3 regions of the Lactobacillus sp. ESL0680 genome follow, and region 2 is predicted to be linked to each of the others. Evidence: predicted binding sites of a transcription regulator. Region 2 holds the regulator's gene; each other region holds the start of a gene.
What was found. Region 2 encodes HrcA, which represses chaperone genes, less so after heat shock. Its sites were predicted from a motif close to TTAGCACTCNNNNNNNNNGAGTGCTAA; they were not measured.
Positions count from the first base shown of each region.

Region 1: the regulator HrcA is predicted to act here: its motif matches at 2,313-2,339, upstream of groES (co-chaperone GroES).
Region 3: the regulator HrcA is predicted to act here: its motif matches at 4,870-4,896, upstream of clpP (ATP-dependent Clp endopeptidase proteolytic subunit ClpP).

Region 1 covers NZ_CP113945.1:1,232,010-1,243,150, forward strand. Annotated here, with positions in the region: gene groL (chaperonin GroEL) at 333-1,961, opposite strand; gene groES (co-chaperone GroES) at 1,979-2,263, opposite strand; gene OZX58_RS05845 (M13 family metallopeptidase) at 2,547-4,439, opposite strand; gene OZX58_RS05850 (MFS transporter) at 4,728-5,765, opposite strand; gene OZX58_RS05855 (hypothetical protein) at 5,800-5,922, opposite strand; gene OZX58_RS05860 (redox-sensing transcriptional repressor Rex) at 6,073-6,720, opposite strand; gene OZX58_RS05865 (ABC-F family ATP-binding cassette domain-containing protein) at 7,139-9,064, shown strand; gene tsaD (tRNA (adenosine(37)-N6)-threonylcarbamoyltransferase complex transferase subunit TsaD) at 9,116-10,165, opposite strand; gene rimI (ribosomal protein S18-alanine N-acetyltransferase) at 10,162-10,737, opposite strand; gene tsaB (tRNA (adenosine(37)-N6)-threonylcarbamoyltransferase complex dimerization subunit type 1 TsaB) at 10,721-11,141, opposite strand, start outside.
Region 2 covers NZ_CP113945.1:975,017-986,157, forward strand. Annotated here, with positions in the region: gene recJ (single-stranded-DNA-specific exonuclease RecJ) at 1-678, opposite strand, end outside; gene lepA (translation elongation factor 4) at 702-2,540, opposite strand; gene dnaJ (molecular chaperone DnaJ) at 2,668-3,813, opposite strand; gene dnaK (molecular chaperone DnaK) at 3,895-5,748, opposite strand; gene grpE (nucleotide exchange factor GrpE) at 5,766-6,356, opposite strand; gene hrcA (heat-inducible transcriptional repressor HrcA) at 6,369-7,418, opposite strand; gene ribF (riboflavin biosynthesis protein RibF) at 7,573-8,502, opposite strand; gene truB (tRNA pseudouridine(55) synthase TruB) at 8,522-9,415, opposite strand; gene OZX58_RS04765 (ribosome-binding factor A) at 9,462-9,824, opposite strand; gene infB (translation initiation factor IF-2) at 9,846-11,141, opposite strand, start outside.
Region 3 covers NZ_CP113945.1:515,177-526,317, forward strand. Annotated here, with positions in the region: gene uvrA (excinuclease ABC subunit UvrA) at 1-651, shown strand, start outside; gene OZX58_RS02590 (DUF308 domain-containing protein) at 703-1,245, shown strand; gene rapZ (RNase adapter RapZ) at 1,349-2,227, shown strand; gene yvcK (uridine diphosphate-N-acetylglucosamine-binding protein YvcK) at 2,237-3,274, shown strand; gene whiA (DNA-binding protein WhiA) at 3,274-4,209, shown strand; gene clpP (ATP-dependent Clp endopeptidase proteolytic subunit ClpP) at 4,254-4,838, opposite strand; gene OZX58_RS02615 (SH3-like domain-containing protein) at 5,010-6,743, shown strand; gene OZX58_RS02620 (hypothetical protein) at 6,873-7,073, opposite strand; gene OZX58_RS02625 (amino acid permease) at 7,969-9,408, opposite strand; gene OZX58_RS02630 (SH3-like domain-containing protein) at 9,608-11,141, shown strand, end outside.

The DNA.
Region 1 (11,141 bases), 260 kb from region 2:
TCTACTTCAAAATCTTTTTCCTCGCATTTTAATATACACGAATATTGAAATTGCTTACATTTATTAAATAACAATTCTATATATTTATTGGAATTATATTTTGTATAAAAATAGATATTACTTTTTTAACATCTAAATTAAACTCACAAAAGTCAGCATTACCAATAAAAAAGACCATCAACTTGATGGTCTTTTTTTCTTGAAATTAAATAAATTATTATTGAACAAGCCGCCTTTTAGCAGAGTGTCTGCCGACAAACTTAACTATTAATTCTCACCACACAAAAAAGCCGCTCGTTTGAGCAGCTTTTTTAATTAGTATTTATCTAAAATTACATCATTCCAGGAGCGCCGGCACCAGCACCTGCGTCAGGTGTAGCTGGCTTATCTTCAGGAATTTCTGCAACTACAGCTTCAGTAGTTAAGAGAAGTGCAGCAATTGAAGCAGCATTTTGCAAAGCTGTCCGTGTAACCTTGGTTGGGTCAATAATACCAGATTCAACCATGTTCTCCCAGTTACCATTAGCAGCATTGTAGCCGATTTCGTTGTCTTGCTTTTCAAGTTCGTTCAAGATAACTGAACCATCTTCACCAGCGTTTTCAGCAATTTGGCGAACTGGTGCACTCAAAGCACGTAAGACAATGTTGATACCAGTTTGTTCATCAACAGTATCACCTTTAAGGTCTTTAACAGCTGATTCAACATCAACTAAGGCAGTACCACCACCGGCAACGTAACCTTCATCAACAGCAGCACGAGTTGAGTTCAAGGCATCTTCAATTCGGTAACGACGTTCCTTCAATTCGGTTTCAGTAGCAGCACCAACGTGGATAACTGCAACACCACCAGTTAATTTAGCCAAACGTTCTTGCAACTTCTTCTTGTCAAAGTCAGAAGTAGTTTCATCGATTTGCTTTCTAATTGAATCTTCACGATCCTTGATTGCTTCATCAGAACCAGCACCATCAACAATTGTAGTTGAGTCTTTAGTAACTGTAATCCGGCGAGCTTGACCTAATTGGTCAAGTGAAGTGTCCTTCAATTCAAGACCCAAGTCTTCAGTAATTACAGTACCACCAGTCAATGCAGCGATATCTTGTAATTGCTCCTTGCGGCTATCACCAAAGCCAGGTGCCTTAACACCAACAACGTTGAAAGTACCACGAACCTTGTTCAAAACAAGTGTTGGCAATGCTTCACCATCAATATCGTCAGCAATGATTAACAATGACTTGCCTTGTTGTACAATTTCTTGCAATAATGGCAAAATGTCTTGAATGTTAGAAATCTTCTTGTCGGTAATCAAAATGTATGGATTATCGAGGTCAGCTTCCATCTTATCGTTGTCAGTTACCATATATTGTGACAAGTAACCACGATCGAATTGCATCCCTTCAACAACTGATAATTCAGTTTCAATACCACGAGAATCTTCAATAGTAATTACACCATCGTTGCCAACTTTTTCCATTGCATCGGCAATTAAATTACCAACTTCTTTAGAAGCACTTGAAACAGCAGCAACTTGAGCGATTTGGTCTTTTGAAGAAACTGTATGGCTGATCTTGTGTAATTCATCAGTTACAGCCTTAGTAGCCTTTTCAATTCCGCGGCGAACACCAACTGGGTTAGCACCAGCAGTTACGTTCTTCATTCCTTCACGAATAATTGCTTGGGTCAAAACAACGGCAGTAGTTGTACCGTCACCAGCGATATCGTTGGTCTTTTGAGCAGCTTCAGCAACTAACTTGGCACCCATGTTTTCGTAATGGTCCTTCAATTCAATTGCCTTGGCAATTGTAACACCATCGTTAGTGATTTCTGGGTTGCCGTATGATTGCTCTAAAACAACGTTGCGTCCCTTAGGACCAATAGTTGTCTTAACAGTATCAGCTAGCTTGTCAACACCCTTTAATAGGGAACGTCTTGCGTTTTCTGAAAATTTAATATCTTTTGCCATTTTCATTCGCTCCTTAATTACTTAACAACTGCTAAAATATCTTTTTCGTGAAGAACTAAGTATTCTTCGCCTTCATGTTTAACATTAGTGCCAGAGTACTTATCGTATAAAACGACGTCGCCCTTCTTAACAGTCATTGGAATCTTGTCGCCAGTTTGGGTATAAGTACCTTCACCTACAGCAACAACTTCACCTTCAGTTGGCTTTTCTTTAGCATTTGATGCTAAGACGATGCCGCCAACAGATTTTTCTTCTTCTTCTTTAACTTTTACGATCACGCGATCACCGATTGGTTGTAACACGATTGCCTCCTAAAATTAAATTTGATAATTTTTATTTTCTTTATATCAGTTAGCACTCTTATTAGCTAAGTGCTAACTTACAAATATGATAATAACCTCTTTTGCCAAAAAATGCAAGAAAAATTAGCACTTTTTTACTTAAAGTGCTAATTTTATTTTTTGCAAACTCTTAACCCGCATAACTTCGCATATAATTCAATATTTTTTTGATTAATTCAGCCACAACAAAACCCCTGAGATTAACTTCAGGGGTTCCTATTAACTAATATTTATGAAAGAAATACTACCAAATTAGTACGCGCTTCTTGGGCGATAGCCACATGCCATCAGTCTTCTTAACCTTAAAGACCTTGTAAAAGTCCGGTTGGCACTGCACTTGGACATTAGCCCGCAAAGCATCAGGAGAGTGAACATCGTTGGCAAGCAAGTATTGCGTCCATTCTGGACTTGCTTTTATTCGCCAAATTCGGGCGTAATTTTTAAAGAGTTCACGTAAGCTAACATGATCTTTCTTAGCTGCAGCTATGGCTACGGATAAGCCACCTTGATCGGCAATATTTTCCGATACTGTCAGCTTACCGTTAACCTTTTTACCGCCATACTTAATACCATCGAATAATTTGATTTCTGCATTAACACGCTTATTAAATGCTGCGTGATCTTTTTTAGTCCACCAATTATGCAGACTGCCATACTTATCAAACTTAGCGCCATTATTGTCAAAGGCATGAGAGATTTCATGACCAACAACTGTACCAATGCCACCCAAGTTAGTAGCCTCACTTTGCTTCTTACTATAAAATGGAGCTTGCAAGATAGCGGCAGGAATATTGATATCATTTAAGCTAGAATCATAAAAAGCATTAACTTCATCACCAGTAATGCCCCAGTCATCACGATCAACTGGTTCATCTAACTCTGAGACCATTTCTTTAGTGTCCTTGATATCCATTGCTTTTTGATTAGCATACAAACTGCCGCCTTGGCTTGCTGGGACTACTTTTATATCATCATAAAAGTCGCTAACATCGCCTGGGTACCCGACCTTGACCTTCATTGCCTTTAATTTAGCAATTGCTTTTTGTCTGGTTGACTTAGACAGCCACTTATTTTTTTGCAAACGTTGTTCGTAAATTTTTAAAATTTGCTCAACCATCTTAGTGACATCTTTTTTAGCAGCAGGGCCAAAATAAGTTTCACCATAATATTCACCTATTAGGTCATTATATTCACTATTTGTAATTGCAAAAGCCTGCTTTGCAGTTGAAGGCAATTCTTTTTGACCAGTTTCTGCCTGCGCAAATGGAGCGCTAGCGTCAATAAATTGCTGTGACAAATCCCCGGCAACGCTATTAATGAATTCAACAATCATCCAGCCCTTAATTTCAGCGAAGTTATCCTTATTAAGCAGCCCATTAACATTATTCAAAAAGTCTGGATCCGTGACAATAATCTGATCAGGTTCTTTGCCGATTGCTCCCTTTAAAAATCCAGCCATATCAAAGTTGCCAAATTTTGCTTCAAAATCTTTGACACTCATTGGATGATAATTGCTAGTTACTTCAGCACTATCTTCAGCTGACTTAGTGTTTTGAACGATCTTACTATCAAACTTAATTGCGTTTTCGGCATAAGTAGTGGCTTCATCTTCCGGCACGCCAGCTAATTTTAATAGGTTGATAGATTGTTTTTGATAAATATCAAGTAACTTTTTCGAATTGGGATCCTGATAGCTAGTGGCGTCAGATAAAATCGTTCCCGCAGAGCCAAAGTAGAGGGCATTCTTGCGGGCGTTTTTCAAATCAGGCTCAACCTCCCAGCCAATCGGCAGCGGCATCATTTCATTAAATAATTTTGCAGCGTTGGTATTAAAATCAGCAAAATCCTTAATATTTTCCAGTTCTGCCAAATCCTTCTTGATTGGCTGAGCACCGTCACGGTTGCGTTGATCCATATCTAAAGCTTGCTTATAAAAATCAACGGCTTTGGCAAAATTAGGGATATTCGGCAATGGCTTTTTGCCATTAGCAAAAGCTGCCATATCTTGGCTTAATTCAGTATTTACCTTAGTTGAAAGCTCGTTAAAAGTACCTGTACTAACACCATCAGCTGGAATTTTAGCTTGCTTTAACCATTTAGAATTAATAGCTAAATACAAGTTGTCTTGCGGACGCATACCAACTTTGGGTTTAAGTAAGCTGCCAATGCCCCCACGTTGTCCTTTAACTTGCTTACTGCGATGTTGCGTTTTACCTTTACTAGTGGCAGCTAAAACCGGCTGACTGAGATAATTACTAGTATTAGTTAAAACAAGAGACCCACTCATTATAATAGCAGTCAATATTGCTATTATTTTCGATTTTTTCTTCATTTACTTACCTCATGTACAAATAACTTAATTATTTTAGTTTTATTATAGCAATATTTGACTGCAACAAATATATTTTTTTGTGCAAAGTATTCTTCATTGCAGCTTCAATTTAATCAGTTGCTTGGCACACATAATGTATAAAGAAATAATCATTGCACTAACAGCGATTACAAAAATCAAATGTCCATCCACCTTGACCAAAAAGCCGCTAACTACTGACATCATTGGACCCATCATTCTTGTTAAAGTTGTTGACGCCGAAGTTACCATCCCGCGATATTCTTTTTTGGTTAGTGCTTGCACAATTGTGAAAAAGTTAGCCTGTGACCACACACTGCCGACTGATACTAAGACATAACCAATCGTCACTAGCCAAAATGAATGCAGTCCTAGCATGACACTAAAACCAATTAAAATAACTAAACCACTGATTAGCAGCTGCGAGCCAACTGTAAATCTTTGATTAAAATGTAAATAAATAAAATTTGCAGTAATTCCAGCAACTGAAGCTACTGTATAAAAGATACTAATCTGCGTAACCGATATTTGCATCGTTTGTTTTAAAATGAACGTTAACATTGGCACTACAACTTGAAAACCTAAATTAGCTGCCAAAAAGCCAATAATTAACCATTTTAAGTGAAAGTCATGCCAAATAAATTGCAATCCCGCAATAGTTTTATGAGCAATATTTTTAGTTGTAGCTATCGACTTTTCTTCCGGTAGCTCCTTAATTGTTACTGCTAAATATGCAAAACTAACGCTATCCAATAAAAAGCCAGTAAAATAGCCGACTAGATTAATTATCAGGGATGCAATTCCGGGACCAAACATACGCTGAACTGAAGAAATCAGCCCAACACTTCCCGATACCTGAGCCAACTCTTGTGGAGATAAATCTTGGGCAATCATGGTCTGATAACCAACCCAAGATAGTAAGTCAAAAAAGCCAAAAGCAAAAATTATTACCAAAATGCTCCACAAAGGTAAGTGATTGTTAATCATTATTGGTACAAATAATGCCAAAATCATTTGCATCACTAACGCAGTCAGCATTACGTTCTTTTGGCAATAGACATCAAAGAGTGCGCCAATTACCAAGCCAAATAACGCAGTTGGCAAATATTCCATTGCACTGAGCAATCCCATTGTTACTGATGAATGATTATGAATGATTAATCGTCAGCATTAACAGCGGTACCGCAAACGTGTAAAACTGGTCACCAAATCCTGATACTGCATACCCTAACAATAATTTTCGTTTATTATTAAAATTTTTATTCTTCATTTCCTCGATTATCCATAAAAGCTGTATTATTTTTTAACAAAACAATACAGCTTCTACTTCTGCATCGATTACACTTGCAATTTTGATTGTAACCACCTCTACTTTACTAAAACAAAAAAAGCCATTTACACAAGTGTAAATGACCTTAAGTTAAATATTCTTTTCATTATCCTTGTCGGCATCAAGGAAATAAATTAACGTTTGTAATTCAGTTGCCAAATCAACATTCTGAATCCGAATTCCAGTCGGAGCAGACAAGCGAATTGGCGTGAAATTCATTATTCCCTTAATTCCTGATTCGATCATTTCATCAGCTGTTGCCTGTGCAGTTTCAGCTGGAACCGTCAAAATTGCAATCGAAATCTGTTGATCGCTCAATTGCTTTTTCAATTCGCTCATGCTATAAACTGGCACACCACTTAAAATTTTGCCGGTAATTTCTTCTTTAATATCAAACGCACAAGAAATACGAATGTTGTTGCTTCTCTTAAAGTTGTAATTAAGCAAGGCATGCCCTAAATTACCAACACCAACCAAGGCAACATTAGTCAACGTATCTTGATTCAAAATCTTTTTAAAAAATGATAAGAGGCTCTTAACATCGTAGCCGTAGCCACGCTTGCCCAGTGCGCCAAAGTAAGAAAAATCACGTCTAATTGAAGCACTATCAACCTGGACTGCTTCCGACAATTCGGTTGAAGAAACTTTTTCTTTGCCACTCTCATTTAAAATAATTAGATAGCGATAGTAGAGTGGCAATCTCTTTGCTGTCGCTGTCGGAATTTTTATCTTTTCCATTTTTCAAACGGCCCCCAACTTTTATTTGTGAATAAAGCACTAATCAGTCTTATTTTACTCGCAAAATCACATTTAATGCAAATATTTTTTCACAATCTATTCAATTCTATCATAGAAAAGCCTTGTAACTAATAAATGTAGGCCTCTTTTATCCAAGCAAATAATTTAACAAGACCACTTAATAGATTAATCTTCCCTCTTATCATGTTATTGGCACCACTTGCCTTAATTAAGCAGACAAACCTCCTATCCCCGCTTAAAATTGCTATAAACAAATGAATAGGAGTCAACAATGTTACTTGAAACACAAAAACTAATCCAGCGTAATTCACAACTCAAATAATTTTCTTTTTTCTTACCTATAAAGATACACCAGAATTTCAGCTCTTATGCTAAAATGGTCTCTAGGTGAAAATATATGATAATTGCACAAGGGCACGATTTAGAAAAACAATTCGGTGCCAATACTCTATTTAAAAACGTTAACTTTTCAATTGATGCAAATGCGCGGATCGGACTTGTCGGGGCAAACGGTGTCGGCAAGACGACACTGCTTAAAATTATGACCGGCGAAGAAGACGCAACCCATGGTGAATTTACAATCAACAAAAACATTGCTGTCGGCTACATCGCTCAGGAAAATAGTCTCGATGAAAATAAAACCATCTGGAACGAGATGCTGGATGTTTTTGCCCCATTAATTAAAATGGGTGAAAATATCCAAACAATGCAGGAGCAGATTGCCAACCATCCTGAAGATGAGGCCTTGCTCAAGCAATACGACCAGATGCAGTTCAACTTTGAACAGCAAGGCGGCTACACTTACCAATCTGATATTAAAAGTATCCTGAACGGCTTTAAATTTCCTGAAGATACGTGGACTAAGGTAATTGGCAGTCTTTCTGGCGGTGAAAAAACTCGTCTAGCTTTTGTTAAGCTGCTGCTGCAAAAGCCGCCACTATTGCTGCTTGACGAGCCAACCAACTACCTTGATTTAGATACATTGGACTGGCTAGAAAACTTCCTTAAAGGTTATTCTGGCGCTATTTTGGTAGTCTCTCACGACCAGTACTTTTTGGATCATTTGGCTAACCAAATTTTTGAATTACAATTTGGTAAACTGACCGCCTTCAAGGGCAACTACTCTGATTATGTTGCCCAACGAGAACTGCGTGATCGCCAGCAAGAAGAAGCCTACGAAAAGCAACAGGATAAAATCAAAAAAGATGAGGAATTTATCCAAAAGAACATTGTTCGGGCCACTACTACTAAACGAGCACAAAGCCGGCGTAAGCAACTCGAAAAAATTGAACGGATTAAGCCGCCTAAACATAAAAATAAGGTTCGCATTACCTTCAAGAGTGAGCGCCCATCTGGAAAAGAAGTTTTAATTTTCAATCACTTGTCAATCGGTTACCCAACCAAAACCATGGTGCAAGATATTTCTTTTCAGGTTAATAAAGGCGACCGTGTTGCGGTTATTGGACCTAACGGTATCGGTAAGTCCACGCTTTTAAAAACAATCATGAAGGACTTAACCCCTAAAGAAGGCTCAATCAAGTACGGCGCTTCGCTTGATATTGGCTATTATGACCAAGAATTGCAACAACTTGACCCAGGCAAAACCGTGCTTGATACAATTTGGAATCGCCATAAGACGATGCCTGAACGTGATGTGCGGTCAATCCTAGCCAGTTTTCTATTCACTGCCAAAGATATTGACAAGACTGTTGGCCAATTATCTGGTGGTCAAAAGGCCCGCTTGACCCTAACTGTTTTATCACTTGAACATAACAACTTTTTGTTAATGGATGAGCCGACCAACCACTTGGATATTGAAGCTAAAGAGGTGCTCGAGCAAGCTCTGCAAAAGTTCGATGGTACCCTGCTCTTTGTCTCCCATGACCGGTACTTTATCAACCAGCTGGCTAATAAGATTGTTGCCGTTAAAGATGGTCATGCCAAAACTTACGAAGGTAACTACTCATATTACTTAGACGAACAAGCTAAACAAACTGCTGCTAGTGCAACAATTCCTGCTGGTCAAGATACACCCGTAGAAGCAGCGACTGCAAATTCTACTAAACTGTCTTATCAAGAGCAAAAGCAACGCGACTCACAAAAGCGTAAACTGCAACGCCAAGTAGAAGATATTGAAGCCAAAATTGAAGAATTGGAACAAAAAGAGCAAGAAATTCAAACGCAAATGGCTAATCCCGACATTGCTTCTGACTTTGGTAAGTTAGGACCACTGCAAGAAGACCTAACTGCTACTCAATCTGAATTAGATAAAGCTAATGAAGATTGGGAACAAGCATTAACTGAATTAGAAAATTTTGAATAACAAAAAAAGACGAAGAAGTTACTTACTTCCTCGCCTTTTTTAGTTTAATAATTATTCCAGCAAACTCTTCGCATACGGTAATTCCAATGACGGATCTGCATTGAGCGTCATATCAGCAAACTTACCCTCATTATACAAATTATAAGCCGCTGCACCAATCATCGCCGCATTATCACCACACAACTTAAGGTCGGGCAAAATCACCTTTGGCCGTATCTTTGCCGGCAAGGCTGCAATTTCCTGACTCATGCGGTCACGCAAACCGTGGTTAGCAGCTACACCGCCACCCATAATAAAAGTTTTTGGTTGATACTCTTTAATTGCACGAATTGTCTTAGTAGATAACACATCCACAACCGCTGCCTGAAAACTAGCAGCCAAATCATACTTATTAAGTTCCTGATGTATTTGGTCAGCATGGTGACAAGTATTAATAAAGGCACTCTTTAGACCAGAAAATGAAAAGTCATAATCATCGTCAGTCAACATTGCTCGTGGAAAGTTAAACGTATCTTGACCCTGATGTGCCCAGTCATCAATCGTTTTACCAGCCGGATATTTCACACCCAGAACTCGACCAATCTTGTCGTAAGCTTCTCCTGCAGCATCATCGCGGGTATCACCAACAATTTCAAAGTGCGTGGGATCTTTCATCAAGACAATTTCAGTATGTCCCCCAGAAACTTGCAAGGCAAGAGCAGGATATTCAATTTCATCTGTTAATTGGGCCGCCATAATGTGACCCATAATATGGTCAACACCGATTAACGGAATCCCCGTAGCCATCGAAGCAGCCTTGGCAGCACTAACACCAATTAATAGTGCTCCAACAAGTCCAGGACCGTAAGTTACCGCAATTGCATCAATATCATCCCAAGTGGCATTTGCTTGCGCCAATGCTTCTTTAGTAATTTGACTAATTACCTCAATATGATGACGACTAGCAACCTCTGGAACTACCCCACCAAAACGTTGATGGCTCTTAATTTGCGTTGCCACAACCAAACTTTCAATTTCACGGCCATTTTTAATGACTGCTGTAGAAGTTTCATCGCAAGAACTCTCATAAGCTAAAATCCGAATATCTTTTTGTTTGCTCAAAACTTAATCCCTTTCTTATTTCGTGTTTGTGTTAAATCCAGCACCATATTTAAGCCATCTGTTTGTGTTTCCTGATAATAATTCGGTCGAATAAAAGTTGGACTGAAGCCAAGCTGCCGGTACAATTTTTGCGCTATCAGGTTATCCACGCGAACTTCCAAGCTAACGCATTCGCAGCCCCACTCTTGTGCTAATTCAATCATTATCTGCATTAACTGTGTGCCTAAGCCTTGCCCCTGCCAATTAGGAGCAACCGTGATATTAGTTATGTGCGCTTCAAGCTGATTGATACGCACACCTGCATAAGCAAGCAAGGTTGAAGATTGATAAACAACTAAGTATAGCAGGTTAGACTTGGCTAATTCTGACTGAAAGACCTCCGCATTCCACGGCATTCGCCCATTGTAAGCCTGCGTTTCCAGCAGCAGCATATTAGAAATATCATCAGGCTTCGCCCGCATAATTTGAACGGTTTGACCAGCAATGGTAAACACAAATGGCTGAAATTCTATCTTAAGTGGCTGTTTTTTAAAATGAGAAAAATAATTATGCTGCTTAAACTTCTTCCACATAATTACTATCTGGCTCAAACGGCTTCCCCGTCTTCTTGTGCCAGTCAACCTCTGCCTGCGTCCGCCGCAAATAATTAGGTAATAACTGGTCAGGATCAGTTGGCGTTGCTGCTTCTGCTAGTTTGCCAATTAAGCCAGCATGAATAACATTTTGGTCATCAGTACCGTAACTAAAGGGTACGGCCAATGCCTTAATTAATTCTTCCTGCTTAGTAAAGCCAGACCCAATAAAGATAATCTTGCTTAACGGCTTATTAGCTAAATATTCCTTAACAGCTTCCAGCAATGATGAAATATGATAGTGACCATCAGCCAGGACGTTAACTGGCAGGCCTCCTTCATTAACATAACCACCAGCAAAATAGTTATCGTTACGGGCATCAATTCCCGCTACAATCAGCGTA
Region 2 (11,141 bases):
CTTAACCATGTCGCCAATCGTGCCAATCATGGTAAGATCTAACAAGTCAGACATTGGTTCTTGCATTAATTCGCGACAAATTGTGTAAGCAACACCAGCACCACAATAGTCATCGAACGGATATTCTTGCCCCGGATAATTACAGTGCACGATTGCATAAGCATCTGGGACTTCTTCTTGAAAAGTGTGGTGATCCGTAATAATTGTATCAACGCCGTGTTCTTGAGCGTAAGCAACTTCCTTAACGCCAGTTACCCCATTATCTACCGTAATAATCAGCTGCGTACCGTCGGCAACAATCTTTTGGTAAGCCTCAAGATTAGGGCCATAACCATCACGAAAACGATCAGGAATAAAGTAATGTACATCAGCACCCAAGATTGCTAATGTTTCCATCATAATCGTTGTCGCCGTGATGCCATCGGCATCGTAATCGCCGTAAATTGTTATCTTTTCACCCTGCTCAACTGCTTCAGTAATCCGGTCAACAGTCTTATCCATGTCATGCATTAAATTAGGGTCAGCCAGATCTTCTTCAGTAGCATTAAACCAAAAAGCTAATTGCTCATCAGTATTAATTCCACGTAAAGAAAACAACTTAGCCGTAATTGGGCTAAGTTGATATTTTTCAATTAACTCAGAAGGCAACTCCTCAGCGGAACGTTGTTTCCACTCAATCATTAAGTTTTCTCCTCAATATTTTACTTTGAATTTAAATCGTCATCGTTCATCTTCAAAACAGCCATAAATGCGTCTTGTGGCACTTCAACGCGGCCAACAGCCTTCATTCGTTTTTTACCACGCTTTTGCTTTTCGAGCAGTTTAGCACGACGATCTGGGTCACCCGTATGAATTTTCCAAGTAACATCTTTACGATATGGCTTGACAGTCGCCCGCGAAATAATTTTTGCACCAATCGCACCTTGAATATCAACTTCGAAGTTTTGCCGCGGAATTAATTTCTTGAGCATTGAGGTCATTTGCCGTGCCCGCTTTTGCGCTTCATCACGGTGAGCAATGAAACTCAGCGCATCAATTGCCTGCTTATTAAGTAAAATATCGATTTTAACTAAGTCAGTTGCACGATAGCCGGTAATTTCATAATCAAGTGAGGCATAACCCTTGGTTGAGGACTTTAAATCATCAAAAAAATCGTAAATGATTTCCGCAAGCGGCATGTTGTAAATTACGTTTACGCGATACTTATCCAAATAATCCATCGTCACAAACTCACCGCGCTTACGCTGGCATAACTCCATCACTGGTCCAACGAAGTCATTAGGAACCATTACTTCAGCCTTAACATAAGGTTCTTGAACTTCCCGATATTCACCAGCAGATGGCAAATCAGATGGGTTATCAATTACCTTAGTTGAGCCGTCATTCATAATTGCATGGTAGTCAACTGATGGTGCTGTCATTATTAAGTCAAGATCAAATTCTTGTTCTAACCGTTCCTGAACGACATCCATGTGCAGTAATCCTAAAAAGCCACAGCGAAAGCCAAATCCCAGTGCTGTTGAAGTTTCTGGTTCAAATTCCAAAGCAGCATCATTTAACTGTAATTTTTGCAAGGCTTCTTTTAAGTCGTCATATTTGGCATTATCAACGGGATACATCCCTGAATAAACCATTGGTGGAATTTGCCGATAACCCGGTAACGGTTCTGCAGTTGGCTGTTCTGCCGAAGTAATGGTATCCCCAACTCGCGTTTCTCGAACCGATTTAATATTAGCCGTTAAGTAACCAACATCCCCAGCAATTAAAATATCTTTCTTAACCGGCTGCGGACTAGTAACCCCAACTTCGGTTACTTCGTACTTTTTGCCAGTGTTCATGATTTCAATTTGATCGCCCGGCTTGACTGTCCCTTCCTCAACGCGAACAGACAGTACAACACCGCGATAATCGTCATACTTTGAATCAAAAATCAAAGCCTTTAACGGTGCTGTTAAGTCGCCAGCTGGTGCCGGGATTTCCTTAACCACCTTTTCAAGCATGTCAGCTATCCCCTGACCTGTTTTACCGGAAACTTCAGCAGCATCTGAAGCATCAAGGCCAAGCATTTCGCCAATTTCTTCCTTAGCTTGTTCTGGATCAGCTGATGGCAAATCAATCTTATTGATTACTGGAAGGATTTCTAAATCATTGTCGATTGCCAAATAAGTATTGGCTAAAGTCTGGGCCTGAACTCCTTGTGAAGCATCAACAACTAACAATGCCCCTTCACAGGCCGCAAGTGACCGTGACACTTCATACGAAAAGTCAACGTGTCCCGGGGTATCAATTAGGTGGAAAATATAGTCTTCACCATCTTGTGCGTGATATTTAACTTCTACTGAGTTCATCTTGATGGTAATCCCACGTTGCCGCTCTAAAGGCATGTCATCAAGCATTTGGTTTTTTAGTTGTCGCTCTGAAACCGTATCGGTCAGTTCCAAAATACGGTCAGCAATTGTTGACTTACCATGATCGATATGGGCAACAATTGAAAAGTTGCGAATGTGTTTTTGATAATCTTGTAATTTTTTTATGTCCATAAATTATTTGCACCCTTTAATTCTATCTCTACTATTATAGCAAATTCGTAAGGGCAGTTGAAATTAATTAGGGGCTCCACTAATTTTTAAAAGAAAAAGAATCCTAAAATATAGGATTCTTAACTAATTACTTCAATTTTTCTTTTAAGCGTTCAAAAAAGCCTTTCTCTTGTGGGGTAATTGAACCACCACCAGCCTTGACAAAGTCAACCAATGCTTCTTTTTGCTTGTCGTTAATTGACTCTGGAATTTGCACTTGAACGGTTGTTATTTGGTCACCATTGCCATTACCGCGCAAATATGGGACACCTTCGCCGCGCAACGTAAATTTCTTATTCGGTTGCGTACCAGCAGGAATCTTCAGCTTACTCTTACCGTGAACCGTCTTAATATCAATCTCATCTCCCAAAGTTGCTTGCGCAAACGAAATTGGTACTGTGGTATAAATTGTATTGCCACTACGTTCAAAGTCTTTGGATGGCTTAATCCGGTAACTAATGTACAAGTCACCGTAAGGTCCACCGTTTTTACCGGCTTCACCTTGACCGTCATAACGTAACTGTTGGCCATTATCAATACCAGCAGGAATATTAACTTCAATAGTATTTTTACCATCGACAGTTCCGTTACCATGACAGGTTTGACATGGGTGTTCAATAATGACACCCTTACCATGACACTTATCACAGACTGTCTGACGACGAATCATTCCGAGCATCGACTTTTGGGTCACAGTCATATAACCAGAACCATGACACTTATCACAGGTAATTGGGTGCGTGCCCTTTTCAGCACCAGTTCCTTGACAAGTAGAACAAGTTTCACTGCGAGTATAAGAAACTTGCGTCTTTTTACCCGTAATTGCATCCATAAAATCAATTGTTAATGTGTAGTCTAGGTCTTGACCACGCTTTGGAGCAGTCGGATTGGCTTGAGCCTGGCTACTACCGCCGCCACCGCCAAAGAAATCATTGAAAATATCGCCAAAATCACCAAAACCGCTAAAGTCGCCGTAACCTTGACCAGCACCGCCGCCAAAGCCGCCTTGGCCATTAACACCGGCAGAACCAAATTGGTCATACTGAGCCCGTTTTTGCTTATCATGCAAAACCTCATAGGCCTCGTTGACTTCTTTATACTTTTCTTCAGCTCCAGCTTCATGATTTAAGTCTGGGTGATACTTCTTAGCTAATTTACGGTAAGCAGAGTTAATTTCTTTATCACTGGCATTACGATCAACGCCTAGCACATTATAATAGTCTTCTTGTGCCATCTATTAAAAGCTCCTCACTTTCCAAAAGAAAAGAACTACTTTTGTGGCAGTTCTTTTCTAATTTATTCAATTATAAACCCTTTACTTGTCTGGGTCTACTTTGTGGAATTCGCCGTCAGTTGCAGAACCATCACTAGCATTGCCGTCTTGTGAACCTGGGTTCTGTGGACCAGCTTGGCCAGCTGCGTCAGCGCCACCATTAGCTTGGTACAATTTAACAGCTAAATCTTGAGCAACCTTAGTTAATTCATCCTTCTTGGACTTCATTTCATCTAAGTTATTGTCTTGTTGCGCCTTCTTCAAAGCATCAAGGGCATCTTGAACCTTCTTGGTGTCGTCTTCGGAAATCTTGTCGTTATCCTTAACTTCCTTTAAGGTCTTTTCAGTTGAGAAGATCAATTGGTCAACTTCATTACGTAAGTCAACTTCTTCCTTCTTCTTCTTGTCCTCTTCGGCATGTTCTTCGGCTTCTTTTTGCATCTTCTTGATTTCTTCATCAGAAAGACCGGATGAACTCTTGATGGTAATCTTTTGTTCCTTACCAGTACCCATATCCTTAGCAGAAACATTAACAATACCGTTCTTGTCAATATCAAATGTAACTTGAATTTGTGGGACACCACGAGGTGCAGCAGGAATATCAGTTAATTCAAAACGACCTAAAGTCTTGTCGTCTTGAGCCATTGGGCGTTCACCTTGCAAAACATGAACGTCAACGGCTGGTTGATTATCTGCGGCAGTTGAAAAGATTTGACTCTTAGAAGTTGGGATAGTTGTGTTCTTTTCAATTAACTTAGTGAAGACACCACCCATGGTTTCAATACCAAGAGATAATGGCGTAACATCAAGCAAGACAACGTCCTTAACATCACCAGAGATAACCCCACCTTGAATGGCAGCACCTAAGGCAACGGCTTCATCAGGGTTGATTGAGTGGTCAGGTTCCTTGCCAGCCCACTTCTTAACAGCTTCTTGAACAGCAGGAATTCTTGTTGAACCACCGTTTAAGATAACTTTATCAATGTCGCTAACTGTTAAATCAGCATCCTTTAAGGCATTGTCAAAAGCAACCTTAGTACGGTCAACCAAGTCACTGGTTAATTCGTCAAACTTAGCACGAGTTAAGTCAGTTTCAAGGTGCAAAGGTCCAGCTTCACCAGCAGAAATGAACGGTAAGGAAATGTGAGTTGATGATACACCAGACAAGTCTTTCTTAGCCTTTTCAGCAGCATCCTTTAACCGTTGTAAAGCCATCTTGTCTTTAGATAAGTCAACACCATTTTCATCCTTGAAGTTTTGGATGAGCCAATCCATGATCTTGTTATCAAAGTCGTCACCACCAAGGTGAGTATCACCGTTAGTTGACAATACCTGGAAGACACCGTCACCTAATTGCAATACGGAAACGTCGAAAGTACCACCACCAAGGTCGTAAACTAAGACTTTTTCATCTTCAGCATCTTTATCAAGACCGTAAGCAAGTGAAGAAGCAGTAGGTTCGTTGATAATCCGCTTAATGTCTAAACCAGCAATCTTACCAGCATCTTTAGTAGCTTGACGTTGTGCGTCGTTGAAGTATGCAGGAACAGTAACAACAGCGTCAGTAACCTTTTCGCCTAAGTAATCTTCAGAGAATTTCTTAATGTATTGCAAAATCATTGCTGAAATTTCTTGAGGAGTGTAGGACTTGTCACCAATCTTAACTTTGTAATCTGCTTCACCCATGTGACGCTTAATTGAAATGACAGTATTTGGGTTAGTGATTGCTTGCCGCTTGGCAACTTCACCAACTTGAATTTCACCATCTTTAAAAGCAACTACTGATGGTGTAGTCCGGTTACCTTCTGGGTTAGTAATAATTTTTGGTTCTTTTCCTTCAAGAACGGCAACTGCTGAGTTAGTCGTTCCGAGGTCGATTCCGATAACTTTTGACATTGATTAACATCCTTTCACTATTGTGCAACAACAACCATTGCTGGTCTTAATGTACGGTCTTTATATTGATATCCTTTTTGTAAAACTTGGACAACGTGGTCCTTTTGATCATCGCTGCTGGCTGCAACTGTTTGTACAGCTTGATGCAGTGTCGGATCAAATTTAACACCTTCAGCCTCAATTTCACTAATCCCGTGATCTTTCATGGCCTTAACTAAAGAATCAAGTGTCATTTGCACACCCTTCTTTAGTTGCTTCGATGCTTCATCATCAACTTCAGTAGCCAAAGCCCGCTCTAAATTATCCATTGCTGGCAAAACGTCCTTAGCTAAAGATTGTGATTCGTACTTAATTAATTGAGCCCGTTCTTTATTATAACGGCCTTGCATATTCTGCATTTCTGCCTGACTACGCAAATACTTATCTTCAAAATCTTTACTATCAGCTTGCGCCTTAGTTAATTCTTCTTGAAGCTTTTGCTCAGGTGTTTTTTCTTGTTTGTTAGCTTCAGTAGTCTGCTCTTTTGTTTCATTTTCTGATTCTGAATTTTCAGCAGTTACTTTTGTTTGATCTAAATCTTTTTCACTAGGAAAATCTTTTTTACTCACAGCTAACCTCCTTTATTTAAATCGGCCGTAGTATTCAAGCAACTTTTTCGCAAGCTCATTTCTAAAATATTCAAGCAAGCCGATTACTTGTGAATACGGCATATTAGTTGGGCCCAGCAAGGCAATAATGCCTTTGCCATGCGAACCAACACTATATTCTGCAGTTAACAGACTGTAATCCTTTAATAACTCGTTTGGTAATTCTGAACCTAAGCTAACTCTAACAGGAAAACGTCCTGAATTGGAAGTTGGCTTATAGGCTTCAAGATTTGCAAGCAAATCATCGTGGTCAACCAGTTCATATAATGAACGGATATCTGAAACATCATTAGTCGAAGAATTATTCAACAAATTGATCTGACCATCAACATATAATTGTTCGCTGGCAGCATCGTTAATGACATCTTCAACTAACTCAATCAGCTCACTAGCATGCTTACTGTTGGCATTTTCACCCAAGGCTTTACTAAGCATCTCCGGTGTAATTTCAGCTAAGCTCTTACCAACCAGTTCATCATTAATCATGCGAACAGCTTTTTCAATTTCATCACCATGAATATTGCGTGGCAAGTGATAAACTTGATTCTGCACGCTGCCATCACTGGTAACCAAAATTGCCATTACTTGCCGACCAACCAGTGGCACAATGCGAAAACCCGTTACAGTCACATCGCGGCTTTCTGGCCCTTCCGCAAAAGCTGTATAGTTGGTTAAATCGGATAAGATTCTAGCTGCTTCCTGAACGATTTCGTTTACTTGATGAAATGGACGGTCAAGCTGATTAATAATCTTAGTGTAAACAGATTCGGGAATCTGCAGCGGCTCAACCAGGTTATCGAGATAATAGCGATAGCCTTCAGTAGAAGGAACTCGTCCACTAGAGGAATGAGTTTTTTCAATCAGCCCTCGATCTTCCAAAACAGCCATTTCGTTCCTGATTGTTGCACTCGATACTTTAATCGGCAACTGACTCATCACCGTCTTTGAACCTACCGGATCATGAGTCTGTGTAAAATCGTTAATGATTGTTTTTAAAATAAGTTCTTGACGCTCGGTCAACATAAATATCGCCCTCACTTTTAGCACTCTCATATCTTTTGTGCTAACAATTATTATGATACTAGCATTTAGCAGAATGTCAAGCCGAGTGCTAAAAATATTTACATTTTCCAGCAATTAAAAATTTCCACCTACTTTTTAAGGTAGGTGGAAGTCTTTATTTATCAGCAAAGTAAGCCTTTATCTCTGCTTCATCATGCGCCATTTGTTTTTTTAATTCTGCAAGATTCGCAAACTTGATTTCGCCTCGCGTATACTTGTACCATTTGATAACCATCTTTTCCCCGTATGCTTCTTGATCGAAGCCAAACAGGTTAGATTCAATAAAAATACGTTTACCTTCATTAATAGTAACGTTGTAGCCAACACTGGTCATAGAATCATACCATTTGCCGCCAATGTTTGTTTTAGTCGCATAAACGCCCACTTTAGGTAAAACCTTGTTCTCAGTCCAAACCAAATTAGCAGTTGGATAGCCCAGCTTGTGACCATTACGTAAGCCGTGGCCAACAATTCCAGACATCACATACGGCGAACCTAAAAGCTGTGCCGCCAGCTTCATATCACCGCTACTAATTGCTCGTCTAATTTCCGTTGAACCAATTTTTTGACCATCATAAGTTTGCTTTGGCACATCAATAATCTTGAATCTACCCTTAGCAAATTTAGGAAAATTCTTCATATTAGCAATATCTTTGGGACCATAAGTGTAATCAAAGCCAGCAACAACAGTATCCGCTTTGAGCCGAACAATAATTTGATCGACAAATTCCTGTGCTGATAATTTACTAAAACCGGTATTAAAATGCATCACAAGTAGGTAATCTACACCTAATTGTTCCATTTTATAAGCCTTTTCATCTAGACTATCAATATAAACAACTTGCGACTTTTGATAAACTTCTTTTGGATGACGATCAAATGTCATTACGACAAGCGGCAATTGCTTCTCACGTGCAGTCGTACGGGCTAATTCAATCAAATGCTGGTGCCCGCGATGAACACCATCAAAAAAGCCTAACGCTAACACAATTTTACTTGGAATTAAATTTTCTTTAACTGGATAAGTTAAATGGATAATTTGCACAATAAGACCTTCATTTCACCTATTCATTTTGCAAGAGCATCAAGTCGGGACGGTACTTTTCTGCATCCTTTTGATAAATTGCCTTAACCTTATTATTGTATCGTAATGCAACCTGATTTGCATCAGTTTCTAAAGCAATCGCGGCGCCATTTTTCACTTTTAGCCACTGATCCGTAGTCAAATCAACTTGCGGATAATTTTTGAAAAAGGCATCAATCGGCTGAATTAGTTGCTCAGCTTTCTCCGGATCGGCAACAATCTCATCCAAGCTAACTGCCTGATTAATGTCAAATCCTGAACTTGCTGTTCGGCGCAGATTACTCATTACAGCTGGAACACCCAGCTTTTGCCCCAAATCATTAACTAATGAACGTACGTAAGTCCCCTTACTGCATTCAATTGCAAAGCTGAATTCTTCTTGGCCTTTTTCCGGATCAAAACTTGGTTGCCCCGTTAAATTATAAGCTAGAACGTCAACTTGTCTTTTAGGTCGTTCAACTTCAATTCCCGCACGTGCATATTCATACAAGTGCTTACCGTTAACACGTACTGCCGAGTAAATCGGTGGTACCTGCTCAATTCGACCAATGAATGATTGCATCCCTTGCTTAATCACATCTGCTGAAATTGGTTCAGTTACATTTTTAGTTGCTAGAGTTTTACCACTAATATCACAGCTATCAGTAGCATAGCCCAAAATGCCAGTACCCTCATACTTTTTGTTTTGCGTATGCATTAATTCAATCAGCTTAGTTGCTTGACCAATCGCAATTGGCAGTACTCCCGTAACATCGGGATCAAGTGTTCCAGCATGTCCAATTTTTTTGATGTGCAAGGCTTTACGCAAATGATACACGACATCAGCGCTCGTCATTCCTTTAGCCTTATCAATTACTAAAATTCCGTTTAACATTTTTTAAACCTGTCTTCATTAAAAAAGCGCCACAAAGGCGCCCTTTTTAATTATTACGATCTGCTTCTTGCTTTTTTAAATCAGCAATTAACTTATCGATTTTACTACCATATTTAACAGAGTTGTCGCGCTTAAAAATCAATTCAGGAACTTTGTAAACCGTCAAAATTTGCCCGAGCAAGTGACGCATCATTCCCTTAGCCTTTTCTAAGCCGGCAGCAGCTTCTTCTTCTTTCTTAGGATTATCAGAGAGAATACTGTAATAAATAGTTGCATATGATAAATCATTAGTACATTCAACCGCAGTAATTGTAACATCATTGACACGCGGATCACGAATGTTTTTCCGCAAAATTTTGGTTAATTCACGGAGGATTTCTCCTTCAACACGACCAATTCTGTGCTTCATACTTTCCTCCCAGTAAAATTACTAATTAGGCTTAACCTCTTGTTGCTCGATTGCTTCAAGCTGATCACCAATCTTAATATCATTGTAGCCTTCAATTGTCAAACCACAATCAAATCCTTGCTTAACGATCTTGGTATCATCCTTAAAGCGCTTAAGTGATGCAACCTTACCTGAGTAAATTACAACACCGTCACGAATTAAGTTAACACTAGAGTCGCGAGTAACATAACCAGAATCAACAAACGAACCGGCAATTGTACCAACCTTAGAAACTTTCCAAGTTTCACGAACAGTCAAGTTACCAACAACCTTATCTTCATAAGTTGGTTCCAGCATACCTTGCATAGCGGCCTTCACGTCATCAATTGCCTTGTAAATAATGCTGTAAAGACGAATATCAACACCATCAGCTTCAGCTTGTGACTTAGCAGTTGCAGTTGGACGAACATTGAACCCAATGATGAAACCGTTAGAAGCACCAGCCAAGGTAACGTCTGATTCGTTTACGGCACCAACACCTGAGTGAATAATGTTAACCCGAACACCTTCAACTTCAATCTTTTCAAGAGATTGTTGCAGAGCTTCTGCAGAACCTTGAACATCAGCCTTTAAGACAATGTCAACTTCCTTCATATTTTCTCTCTTCATTGTATCAAAGAGGTTATCTAAAGTAATATGTTGGACATTTTCACGTGATTGTTGCAATGCTTGTTGAGCTCTTTGTTCACCGACGCTACGAGCCGTCTTTTCATCATCAAAGACAACTAACTTGTCAGCAGATTCAGGCACATCATTCAACCCAGTAATTTCAACTGGCATTGAAGGTGTTGCCTTTTCAATTTGTCGACCACGATCGTTAGTCATTACCCGAACACGGCCAAAGCGGTTACCGACAACGATTGGATCACCTGTATGCAAGGTACCTTGTTGGATCAGTAAATCGGCAACTGGACCGCGACCACGAGAAAGACGAGCTTCAACAACCGTACCAATTGCTTGTTGCTTAGGATCAGCCTTTAATTCCATCATGTCAGCTTGCAGCAAAATCATTTGCAATAATTCATCAACATTGTCGCCAGTCTTGGCAGAAATGTTAACGAAGATTGTGTCGCCACCATAGTCTTCTGGAATCAAGTTGTATTTCATCAACTGTTCAGTAACGTGTTGTGGGTTGGCTCCTGGTGCATCCATCTTGTTAATTGCAACAATGATTGGCACCTTAGCGCTCTTAGCGTGATCGATCGCCTCAATTGTCTGCGGCATAACACCATCGTCAGCAGCAACAACCAAGACAACAATATCAGTTATTTCAGCACC
Region 3 (11,141 bases), 460 kb from region 2:
GAAGCCTGTCATGGTGACGGAATTATTAAGATTGAAATGAACTTTTTGCCGGATGTTTATGTTCCGTGTGAAGTTTGTCATGGCAGTCGTTATAATTCGGAAACTTTGGAAGTTACTTACCGCAAGAAGAATATCGCCCAAGTATTAGATATGACGATTAGCGAAGCCTGTGACTTTTTCAAGAATATCCCTAAGATTGCCCGCAAATTACAGACAATTGTTGATGTGGGCTTAGGCTATGTTAAATTAGGGCAATCAGCAACAACCTTGTCAGGTGGTGAAGCCCAAAGAATGAAGCTGGCAGCTGAATTACAGAAATTGTCGACAGGCAAGAACTTCTATATTCTTGATGAGCCGACAACGGGCCTGCATACGGATGACATTAAGCGGCTGCTTGAAGTGTTACAGCGGTTAGTTGATGAAGGCAACACTGTTCTGATTATTGAGCACAACCTTGATGTAATTAAAAATGCCGACTGGCTGATTGATCTTGGCCCTGAAGGCGGCGAAGGCGGCGGCAATATTGTTGCCACGGGTACTCCTGAACAGGTTGCTGAAGTTGCAGCTAGCTATACTGGGCAATATCTCAAGCCAGTCTTGGTTCGCGATACAGAATTGACAAAATTAGCGGTTAAAAAGAAAGCTAAATAACATTTAATTATTTGTTCAGAAGTGTACAATAAAGCACAAGGAGGACTGAAAATGGATAATTTTTCTAGTTACAGAGAACATCGCGGCTTTGATTGGGCTGCATTTCTTGCAGGCGTTTTAATGATTATAGCGGGGTTATTCCTGCTGCGTCATCCGGGTAGGGCTTTGCATGCCTTTGTTTTATTGTTTGCCATTTTGTCGATTGTCCAAGGATTTGTGTGGCTGGCTTTTTATAGTCATTTTCATTATTATATTTCCATTAGTTGGATGTCGATTGTTTCTGGGGTGCTAGATATCTTAGTCGGTATTTTATTCCTGTATTCATACGATGCTGGTGGACTGACGCTTGCTTATCTATTTGCGATTTGGTTTTTATTTGATTCCATTTCGGGAATTATTGTTTCGTGGCATATGCGCCGTCTATCGAGCTTCTATTTCTGGTTTACTATAATTTTAAATATTTTTGGCTTACTGATTGCGGTGAGTCTAATGTTTAACCCAGCTTTATCAGCGCTGACTTTAATTTGGCTGATTTCATTGTGGCTGCTTATTTTTGGAATTAACGAAATTGTGGCGGCATTTGCACGCAGATAATTAATAATGATTAAAGAAGGTCCGTTAAGGGCTTTTTTTATTACTAAAAAGGGTTATGAAACACCCGGTATGTTATAATTTAGATGATAGGAGGCTGGCAAAAATGGCTGACAAGAAAAAGCAATTGTTAATTGTCACGGGGATGAGTGGCGCTGGTAAAACAGTGACGGCACATGCCCTAGAGGATATGGGCTATTTTGTGGTCGATAATTTGCCGCCAACACTTCTGGGGAGTTTTTGGGATTTGATTGTGAGTTCCGATGATTTTACAAAAGTCGCGGTTGTGATTGATTTGCGGGTGAAAAATTTTTACCGGGACCTACTTGATGAGGTTAATTCGCTGGAAGATAACGGTACGGTGCAGACAACGATTGTCTTTTTGGATGCATCAAACGATACCTTGGTGGCTCGGTATAAAGAAACACGTAGATTGCCGCCACTTGCCAGCAGCGGCCGGTTGCTTGACGGAATTGAGGAAGAGCGCCAGATCTTGACAGGCATCCGCAATCGGGCAAACTATATTATTGATACTTCTGAATTAACGACCAAACAGTTGAAACAAAAGCTGCTTGAAGAATTTAGCGACCGGCAAAAGCAGCCGTTTTCGATTGAAGTGATGTCATTCGGCTTTAAGTATGGGATGCCGATTGATGCCGATATTGTGATGGATGTGCGGTTTTTACCGAATCCATTTTATCTGCCGGAATTGCGGCCGTTTACGGGTTTGGACAAGCGGGTGTTTGATTACGTGATGGATAAGAAAGAAACGCAGACTTTTTATGCCAAATTACTTGATCTATTAAAGATTGCCTTGCCTGGTTATATCAAAGAGGGTAAAGAAAAACTGACAATTGCGATTGGCTGCACGGGTGGACAACATCGTAGTGTGGCAATTGCCCAGCAGTTAGCTCGTGATTTAGCTAAAAATGATTATCGAGTAGATATTACACATCGTGAAATCAGCCGCTACACTAGAAAATAGGTGAATTGAATGGCGTATGGAGAAGGAAAGATTATTCGGGTAATTAAAAATAGACGTCCCAAGGTCGTCGTTATCGGCGGTGGGACTGGCTTACCCGTTATTTTAAACGCATTAAAAGACCAAAATGCGGAAATTACTGCAATTGTGACCGTTTCAGATGATGGTGGGTCATCCGGCTCAATTCGTAACTTTATTAATGTTGTGCCGCCTGGTGATATTCGCAATGTATTGGTGGCCTTAAGTGACATTCCGCAAGAGGAGAAGAATATTTTTCAATATCGGTTTGATTCGTCAGACTCATTCTTTTCCGGACACGCAATTGGCAATTTGATTATTGCGGCTTTAAACGAAATGCACGGCAATATCTTTGATGCCGTGCAGTCTTTATCCAAAATGATGCACGTTGACGGGCATGTTTTTCCTGCATCTAACGAACCGCTAACTTTAAATGCGGAGTTTATTGATGGGACAACGCAAGCTGGCGAAAAGGAAATTACCGATAAGGACAAGCAGATTAAGCGCATTTGGGTGACAGATACCAATTCAGATGATGAACCAGAAGCCGTGCTGCCGGTTTTGGCTGCTGTGATGCAGGCTGATGCGGTAGTGCTGGGCCCTGGCAGCTTGTTTACTTCGATTTTGCCTAATTTAATGATTCCAAATCTTGGTCAAGCAGTGCGCGAAACTAGCGCGGAAGTAATTTATATTTGTAATATCATGACCCAATTGGGAGAGACTGACCACTTCTCTGATAGTGAGCACGTTGAAGTGATTAATAATCATTTGGGCGGCCACTATATTGATACGACGCTAGTTAATGGTGCCAAGATTGATATGAGCAAGTTTAATCCAGCGGATTATGATGCTTATTTGGAGCCTGTTAGAAATGACTTTGCTGGACTACGGGCTCAAGGCAGTCGCGTAATTACCGACGATTTTATCGATCAGCGCAGCGGCTTAGTCTTTCATGATGGTAAAAAGGTGGCGCGCGAGATTATCAGTTTAGCGTATGAAGCGATGTCCCGCAGAAAGAGGACTAATAAGTAATGGCGAGTTATGCTAGTAATGTTAAAAAAGAACTGACGGCATTACCAATTCATCCGGAACATGCTAAGGCGGAACTGGCGGCATTCTTGCGGATGAATGGTGTGCTGAACTTTCACGATCACCAATTTAGTTTGGATATTACAACGGAAAATCCGGCGATTGCGCGACGGATTTTTTCCTTGATTAAGACTGCTTATCGAGTTGAGCCGCTGCTTATTGTGTCGCGTAAGATGAAATTGAAGAAGAACAACCAATACCTTGTTCGCCTGCAAAACCATGTGCGTGAAATTTTGACTAACTTAGAGATTTTATCATCAGAATCCGGCTTAATCACGCGCATTCCCAAGCGAATTATTACCTCTAAAGAAGGGGCAATGTCTTATTTACGTGGTGCCTTTTTGGCTAGCGGCAGTGTCAATAATCCCGAGACCAGCCGTTATCATTTGGAGATTTATTCAGCCTATGAGGATCATAATGATGATTTATTGGAACTAATGAACCATTATTTTTTCCTAAATGCCAAAACAACTAAACGGCGGCGCGGATTTATTGTTTATCTAAAAGAAGCAGAAAAAATCGGCGATTTTCTTCATATTGTTGGCGCCTTGAACGCGATGCTCGCCTTTGAAGACTTACGGATTATGCGGGACATGCGCAATTCGGTTAACCGGTTAGTCAATTGTGATACAGCCAATTTGAAAAAAACAGCGACGGCAGCTGCTAAGCAGGTTGACGATATCGAATTAATTAAGCAAAAAAAGGGCTTGGATTCTTTACCGGAAAAGTTGCGGGACTTAGCGCAACTGCGGTTGACTAATCCGGAGTTATCGCTAAAAGAGTTAGCGGAGCAAGTACCCGACGGTCCGATTTCTAAATCCGGTGTTAATCATCGACTTAAAAAATTACATGAATTAGCAGAAAAATTAAGACAATAAAAAAGAGTTCATTTTGAAATGAACTCTTTTTTAGTAGTAACTAACTACTTCTTCTTGTTGACCATGATTTCGTCAATCAAGCCGTAATCCTTAGCTTCTTGCGCGGTCATGTAGTTATCGCGTTCGGTATCCTTAAGGATCTTGTCTAATGGTTGACCAGTAGTCTCGTGAATAATGTTGTTAATCTTTTCGCGGCTCTTCAAAATTTCAGTAGCAGCGATTTGAATATCGGTTTGCTGACCTTGAGCACCACCTAAAGGTTGGTGGATCAAGACTGTTGAGTTTGGCAATGCAAAACGTTTACCCTTGGCACCACTAGTAAGCAAAATAGAAGCCATTGATGCAGCCATTCCGATAGCGATTGTGGAAACATCGGACTTGATAAAGTTCATTGTGTCCATAATTGCCAAGCCAGAAGTGATTACACCACCAGGTGAGTTGATGTAAAGCGAAATATCTTTGGTGTTGTCTTGAGCATCAAGGAAAAGTAATTGCGCAATAATAGTATTTGCCATATCGTCGTTAATTTCGCCGCTTAACATGATAATTCGGTCTTTTAATAAACGAGAATAAATGTCGTATGCACGTTCACCACGAGCAGTTTGTTCAATAACTGTAGGTACAAGCATGTTTCTGCCTCCTAAATTTAAGTTCTAATTATTAGCACTCTAATAAGTACAGTGCTAATTAAATCACTTACATGGGATGCTGTCAATGAAAGTGTATCAATTTTGTATTTTTTGTAATGCCCAACTTATATTACAATATAAGGAGTATATTAAATTTTGGAGGAAAGATTTTTGAAGCATTTTACTAAAATAGCAACAATTATGACGACATTAATGCTGGGCGTTTCAGTCGTAACCAGCTCGTCCGCGGCAGTAGTTGCGGCCGCTACTACCGATTCTGATGCACCTGCTTCAGATACTACCAATTCAGCGACTAAGCCTGACGATACGCAAAATACAAATACCGCTACAACTGATGATAATCAGACAGATAATCCTGCTAAGCCTGATAATACACAGGATACGGCCAATGCTGATAAGGACAAGAAGCCGAAGGCTAAGCCAAAGCAAAAGGTTACCGGTTATTCAATGATGACCAAGGTTGCCGGCAATAAGAATTACAAGGTTTGGAAGACAGTAACTAATGGCAAGGTTCATACTAAGGTTGCTGATGGTAAAATCTATCAATACAACCACATTCAGTCAGATCAATTAATTGAAACTAAAAAGGCTCGTTACTGGAGAATTTATGTTGACGGCCGTGAAGTTGGCTATGTTAACGAAAATTATTTTGCTAAGAATCAAATTTCAGTACCCAAGACAATTTCTTTAGTACGTAATGATAATTATGATTTCTTCTCATCTGATGCAATTTCCTATGTAACTAACGATATGGGAACAGTAATTGACAATGACAGTGTCAAAATTTCTAAGCCAGACATTTCTTGCAGCAAGGCCAAGACTTATAACGTAAAGTACAGTTATGGTTCGGCCAAGGCGACAGTTAAGATAACGGTGAGAAAGAGTACCAGTGAAGGGGTCGTTGATCCAAATGACTTTTCTGCTGTAACTGGCGAGCCTGGTACTAATGATTATCAGACTTGGAAAAAGCATTACGGTTCATCAGTTAACTATATTAGTCCAACTGAATACACGCCTGAAACTGAATCCCATACGTTAACTAGTGGTGATTTGACATTGAAGACCAAGTTTTATCAACCTGTACTCTTGAGTGTTAAAGATCCGTCAGATGATAATATTAACCGTGTCGGCCATATTCCAGAAGGGATGACGGTTTCTAATGGCTGGGCTTACACAAGTTTGTTGAGCCATACTAACTTAATGTCTGGTCATATTGTTGGTTATGATTTAAACAAGTTAAAGGATCCGTATAACGCACAGCACTTGCTTGATATGTCGCAAATAGATTTTAATAATTACGTAAAGCATATTAAGGTTAGTCAATACATCCCAATTGGTCATGGCCAAGCAATGGGTGCAAGCAAGAAGTATATTTACGTGATTAATAACGATCATACGCAAAAGAAGAGTACCGATTCAGTTGAATTGATGCAAATCCGTAAGAGCGATATGCAAATTAACAAGATTTGGACTTTTAAGACTTGGATTGGTGATGATACCCAAACACGTTATTTCCAAAATGGTGTTGTAATGTCAGATTATGATATGTACACGGTTTATCACGATACCAAGAATAATTGTTATGAATACTGGGAATTACAGCGTAAGGGCGACAATTGGTACCCAACGCTTGTAGGTAAGACCAATGGCAACTTTGTTAATAATGGTGCCCCTGTTCAGGGCTTTGCCTATGATCCTACTAATCAGAAGTTTTACTTGGGCTTTAACGATTTGATTTTTAAGATGAGCCGCAACGGTGCAATTGAAGAGGCTTATAAGTTTGATACTGGTCGCGAGATTGAAGGGATGTCAGTCAGCGATAATCAATTATACGTTAACTTGGCCCAACGCGCGGAATTGTTGGTCAGTCTGAAGATTAATTAAAAGAAAAAATAAGAGCTAACAGCTCTTATTTTTTTGTTTTTACATGTTATAATACTTGTATAAATAAAAAGTCCTGTTGGTATCAGGACTTCTTACATGAGTTTCCGCATAAAAGCGGTGACTTAACTATTAGTTAATAATAACCGTTAGTGTGTCAAGACTAGAGCGGTTATTTTTTACTTTAAAATTCTTTAAAGCAGCTCTTAGTTCATTAAGTGCGCTAATTAATTTGGTGGCATTATCAGTTAATTTAATTAAACTACTGATAATTTCTGCTAGTACCCAAATAGTTGCGGCAAATGATAAACCGAAAGCAATAACAATATCCAAGGTGGATACCTGACTAATCCTTTCTGCAAAATTCTAAGCGTTACAGTTGTTACACCATAAATACCACTTTATCAGTTTAGAAATTAGCTTTTTGTCTAATTATCTTGAAATATAGTGAATTCGAATTATATTGGGTTAGTATTATAGAATATTTTATATAGGAGATAATAATTTTATGCAAACTTAAATTATAAATATAATATAAATCAGCCTGTAAAATGGGATATGGATAAGGCGTCAGGATTTAGTATTGGATTTAATATAATTTTACCTATTTTCATTATGATGATAGCTCTTTATGTTTTCATTGATAATAGTAAGAATATTATTAACCAAGCTTTTATATTAATTGTGTTACCGATTTCACTTTTGTGGCTAGTTGCTTCGCTAACATATTTTAGCAGAACTATTTTTTATGTATTGAAGTATGAAATTAAAAGTACTTGGAGAAAATGGGTGTTTAGCTTAGTTGCAATACTTATAATAATAAGCTTTTGCGCAGCTGAATTAAGCAAATATGAAATGTTATTAATAATACCATTGATTCTAGGAACGGTAGATATTATTATTTTTTATTGGGATGATCTCAAACTATACTTTAGCAAAAAATGATATTATTGTTTTTTATAATCAATGTGACTAGAAAATTTGCTTTCAAATAGTATATTAATGTAATTTATTATTTAAAAAATTATAGCAAAGTATATGTGATTATTTCTAAATGATTAACACTTAGAATCTTTATACTTATGGTTCAAATCAAAATAAAAAACGGCAGTAATCATGGACTAAAGAAACGTGATGCTGTCGCTTTTTTATTTTATAGTATCATTTCAGCTTATAAGTAGCTTGAGTACAAAAAATCGCCCTTTTAAGGGGCGATTAAATAATTTGATTAATTCATTTTAGCTTCTTGATGATGCTTAATAGCCGGTAAGATTAAACCGAGAAGGAATAAAACAATTGGCGTTGCAACATTAAGTGCTAATGTAAATGGATCAGGTGAGTACATTCCCATGACACAGCAAGCAGCAGTGACGACAAAGCACCAGATACCAGCTGTAAAGGCTAGACCTTGATGAGTTGTCATTTGATAAGTGTTGTCGGTAACGAATTTCTTATATTGCTTACGCAATGCAATGTAAGCAGCGAAAACCCAGAAGTAACGGATTGGCATAACAATTGAGTTTAATTTAACCAGTTGAGCCATAACAGCTTGAGCGTTTGGCATAACTGCTTGAAGAAGAATTAAACCACCGGATAAGGCAACAATCAGCCAAATACCGTTGATGTACGCACCGTGCTTATTTAATTTGAGCAATTTCTTAGGGATGAAGTCTTTGGCTTCCTTGCTGCCCAAGAGCATTCTTAGTGGCGCATCAATACTGATAACTAAAGTTGAGAACTGACCGATAACGTTGCACCAAGAATAAATATACATGAACAAACCACCAACGTGGTAGTATTGACCTAATTTATTGAAGGCCATGTAAGGGCCGTTTGAAATATATTCATTCAGGTTGCTGCTGACAACTTTAGGATCAAACATCATTGCCATTGCAATGGTACCTAAAATTGCTGAAACCATAACCATTACGGCTAGACCAATCATTGCTTTCGGGAAGTTCTTGGTTGGGTCCTTTAACTTGTTAACGTACGGTGAAATCTTTTCAGCCCCGCCGACAGCGAAGACTAGAATTGACAATGAAGTGAAATACTTCATATTAAATGTCGGCATGAAGTTCTTCCAGTTCCAGCTAATATTGAAGTAGCTGGCATGTGGGTTAATCAAAGGTGCTGCAAACATCATGATGATGAATAAAATTGACATCACAAACATTGAAGTACCAGCGATTGTTGATAAGGTCTTGATAACCTGAACACCGCGGCTGGCAACCCAGCAGAAGAAGAGGAAGACTACAAGCGTGGCAAGCTGTGTCCAAGCAGTTGGCACGCTGTCGTACCAGTTGGTATTACCAAAGATACCCCAGGCCATACCTCTTAGACCACCTGTTCCTTTACTAGAAATATAAACGATATGGACAGCCCAGAAGGTCCAACCAGCGTAATAGGCCCATTTTGGTCCCATTGTTGCGTTGACCCAAGAGGCAACCCCACCTTCGGAATCTTTGAAGACGGAACCGAGCTCACCAACCATTAAGGCGTAAGGGATAAAGAATAGCAGGAAGATCATAATCCAGCTAAAGATAACGTGAGTTCCATCAAAATAAACAAACCCGTTAACAACGTTACCAAAGCTCCAAACGATGGAGAAGGCCATTGTTGCTAGGGTTGTCCACAACATTTTCTTAGAATTGTCGTGTGTTTCAATCATGAAATAATATTCTCCTTTCAAATAATAATTAATATTGTACACTAGGATGAATTAAAAATCTCTTGTTTTTCGCAAGTTGTTAGCCGTATAGGAATTCTTTCTGAGAAAATTATGAATTATATAACACTGGTTACCATTGAATGCAGCTTATAATTGTGCAAAACTGTAATTATGCTGTTAATTAGAGAGTAGGAGAATTATGAAGAAGATCCAGATTGGGAAACGTCTACTAGTTGGTGCAATCGCTGCAACTAGCTTATTTGTGTATGGTAATTATCGCGTGGTTAATGCCAAGAGTTACAGTAAGGCTGTGACAAAAGTGGCAGGAGACGGCAATTATACGATATATCATCATGCTTCAACTAAGGGACCAACTGGTGCATTTACGTCATCCAAGTATTTTAAGCATGCTAATCTGCAGTCGAAGCAGTCTGTGACAACTAAAAAGGGGAAGTTTTGGCAAATTATTGTTGATGGGCGAACTGTTGGTTGGGTCAACCAGAACTTTTTTGCTAAGAACAAAATTGTAGTGGCCAAAAAGGTTAGTCTAGTTGAAAATAGCAGTTATGATTTTCCAACGCGGGATGCCATTAGCGTTGCTGCAGATAGTCAAGGAACGGCAATTAATCCGAGCGATATTAAGGCTTCGCCAGCTAAAATTAACACAAGTAAGCCGGGAACGACTACTGTTAATTTTCAATACGGCAGTGCCAAGGCAAGCGTTGAAGTGACTGTGCGTGACAATCAAAATGAAGGAATTGCCCGAGCTGACCAAATGCCAAAGAGTGGTCCGACGCCGGTTTCTACTTGGAAGGGTAGTTCCAAATCGTCGTCACGCAATTGGAATGCCAAACATCATTATGGTTTTGAAACTAAGTCTAATACATTTAAAGCTGGTGATTTAACACTGAAAACCAAGCTTTATCAACCGCGATTTGTTAGCTTGGACTACAATAAAGCCGCTGATAAGATGGGCCAAGTTGGTGTAATCCCAGAAGGAATTACGGTAAACGGCAATAATTTTACAGTTGCGGTTTTCAATAATAGTAGTGATGACAAAGGGCACCTGGTATCTTATGACTTAGCCCATATTAATAAGTATCGCGCCCAAAATTTACCGGGATTAAGTTGGTCAACATTTAAAAAATATGCTTCTCATATTAAGGTGAGTCCTTACATTAAATTAGGCCATGGCCAGTCGCTCGGTTCTTCCAGTAAATATCTTTATGTGATGGCTAATAACAATAAGCTTCATAATTCCAGTGCTTCTGAAGAAATCTTACAAATTCGCAAGTCTGACATGCAGATTAATCAGATTTGGTCGTTTAGAATTGCAAACGGCAATTCAGCGCGCTACATCCATAATGCAACATTTAGTGGTGACAACACGATGTACTGCTTATTCCATAATGGCAGCAATGGTCGCTATGAATATTGGAAGGTGACTAGAGATGGTGATATGTGGACGCCAATTGAAGTTGGTGCTACGCAAAGCAACTTTATTGGCAATGGTTCGCCAGTCCAAGGTTTTACCTATGATGCAAGTCACAATCAATTTTATATTGGCTTTAACGATTATCTGTTCCGCGTTGGTCAAGACGGCACTTATAAAGGAAAAAATAAGTTGCACGTCAAAAGAGAAATTGAAGGTTTGGCAGTTTCTGGGAGTAAACTTTACGTTGAATTTGCCCAACGTGGTGAGTTAACGGCAGGAAAAACAAAAAAGCAGCTTC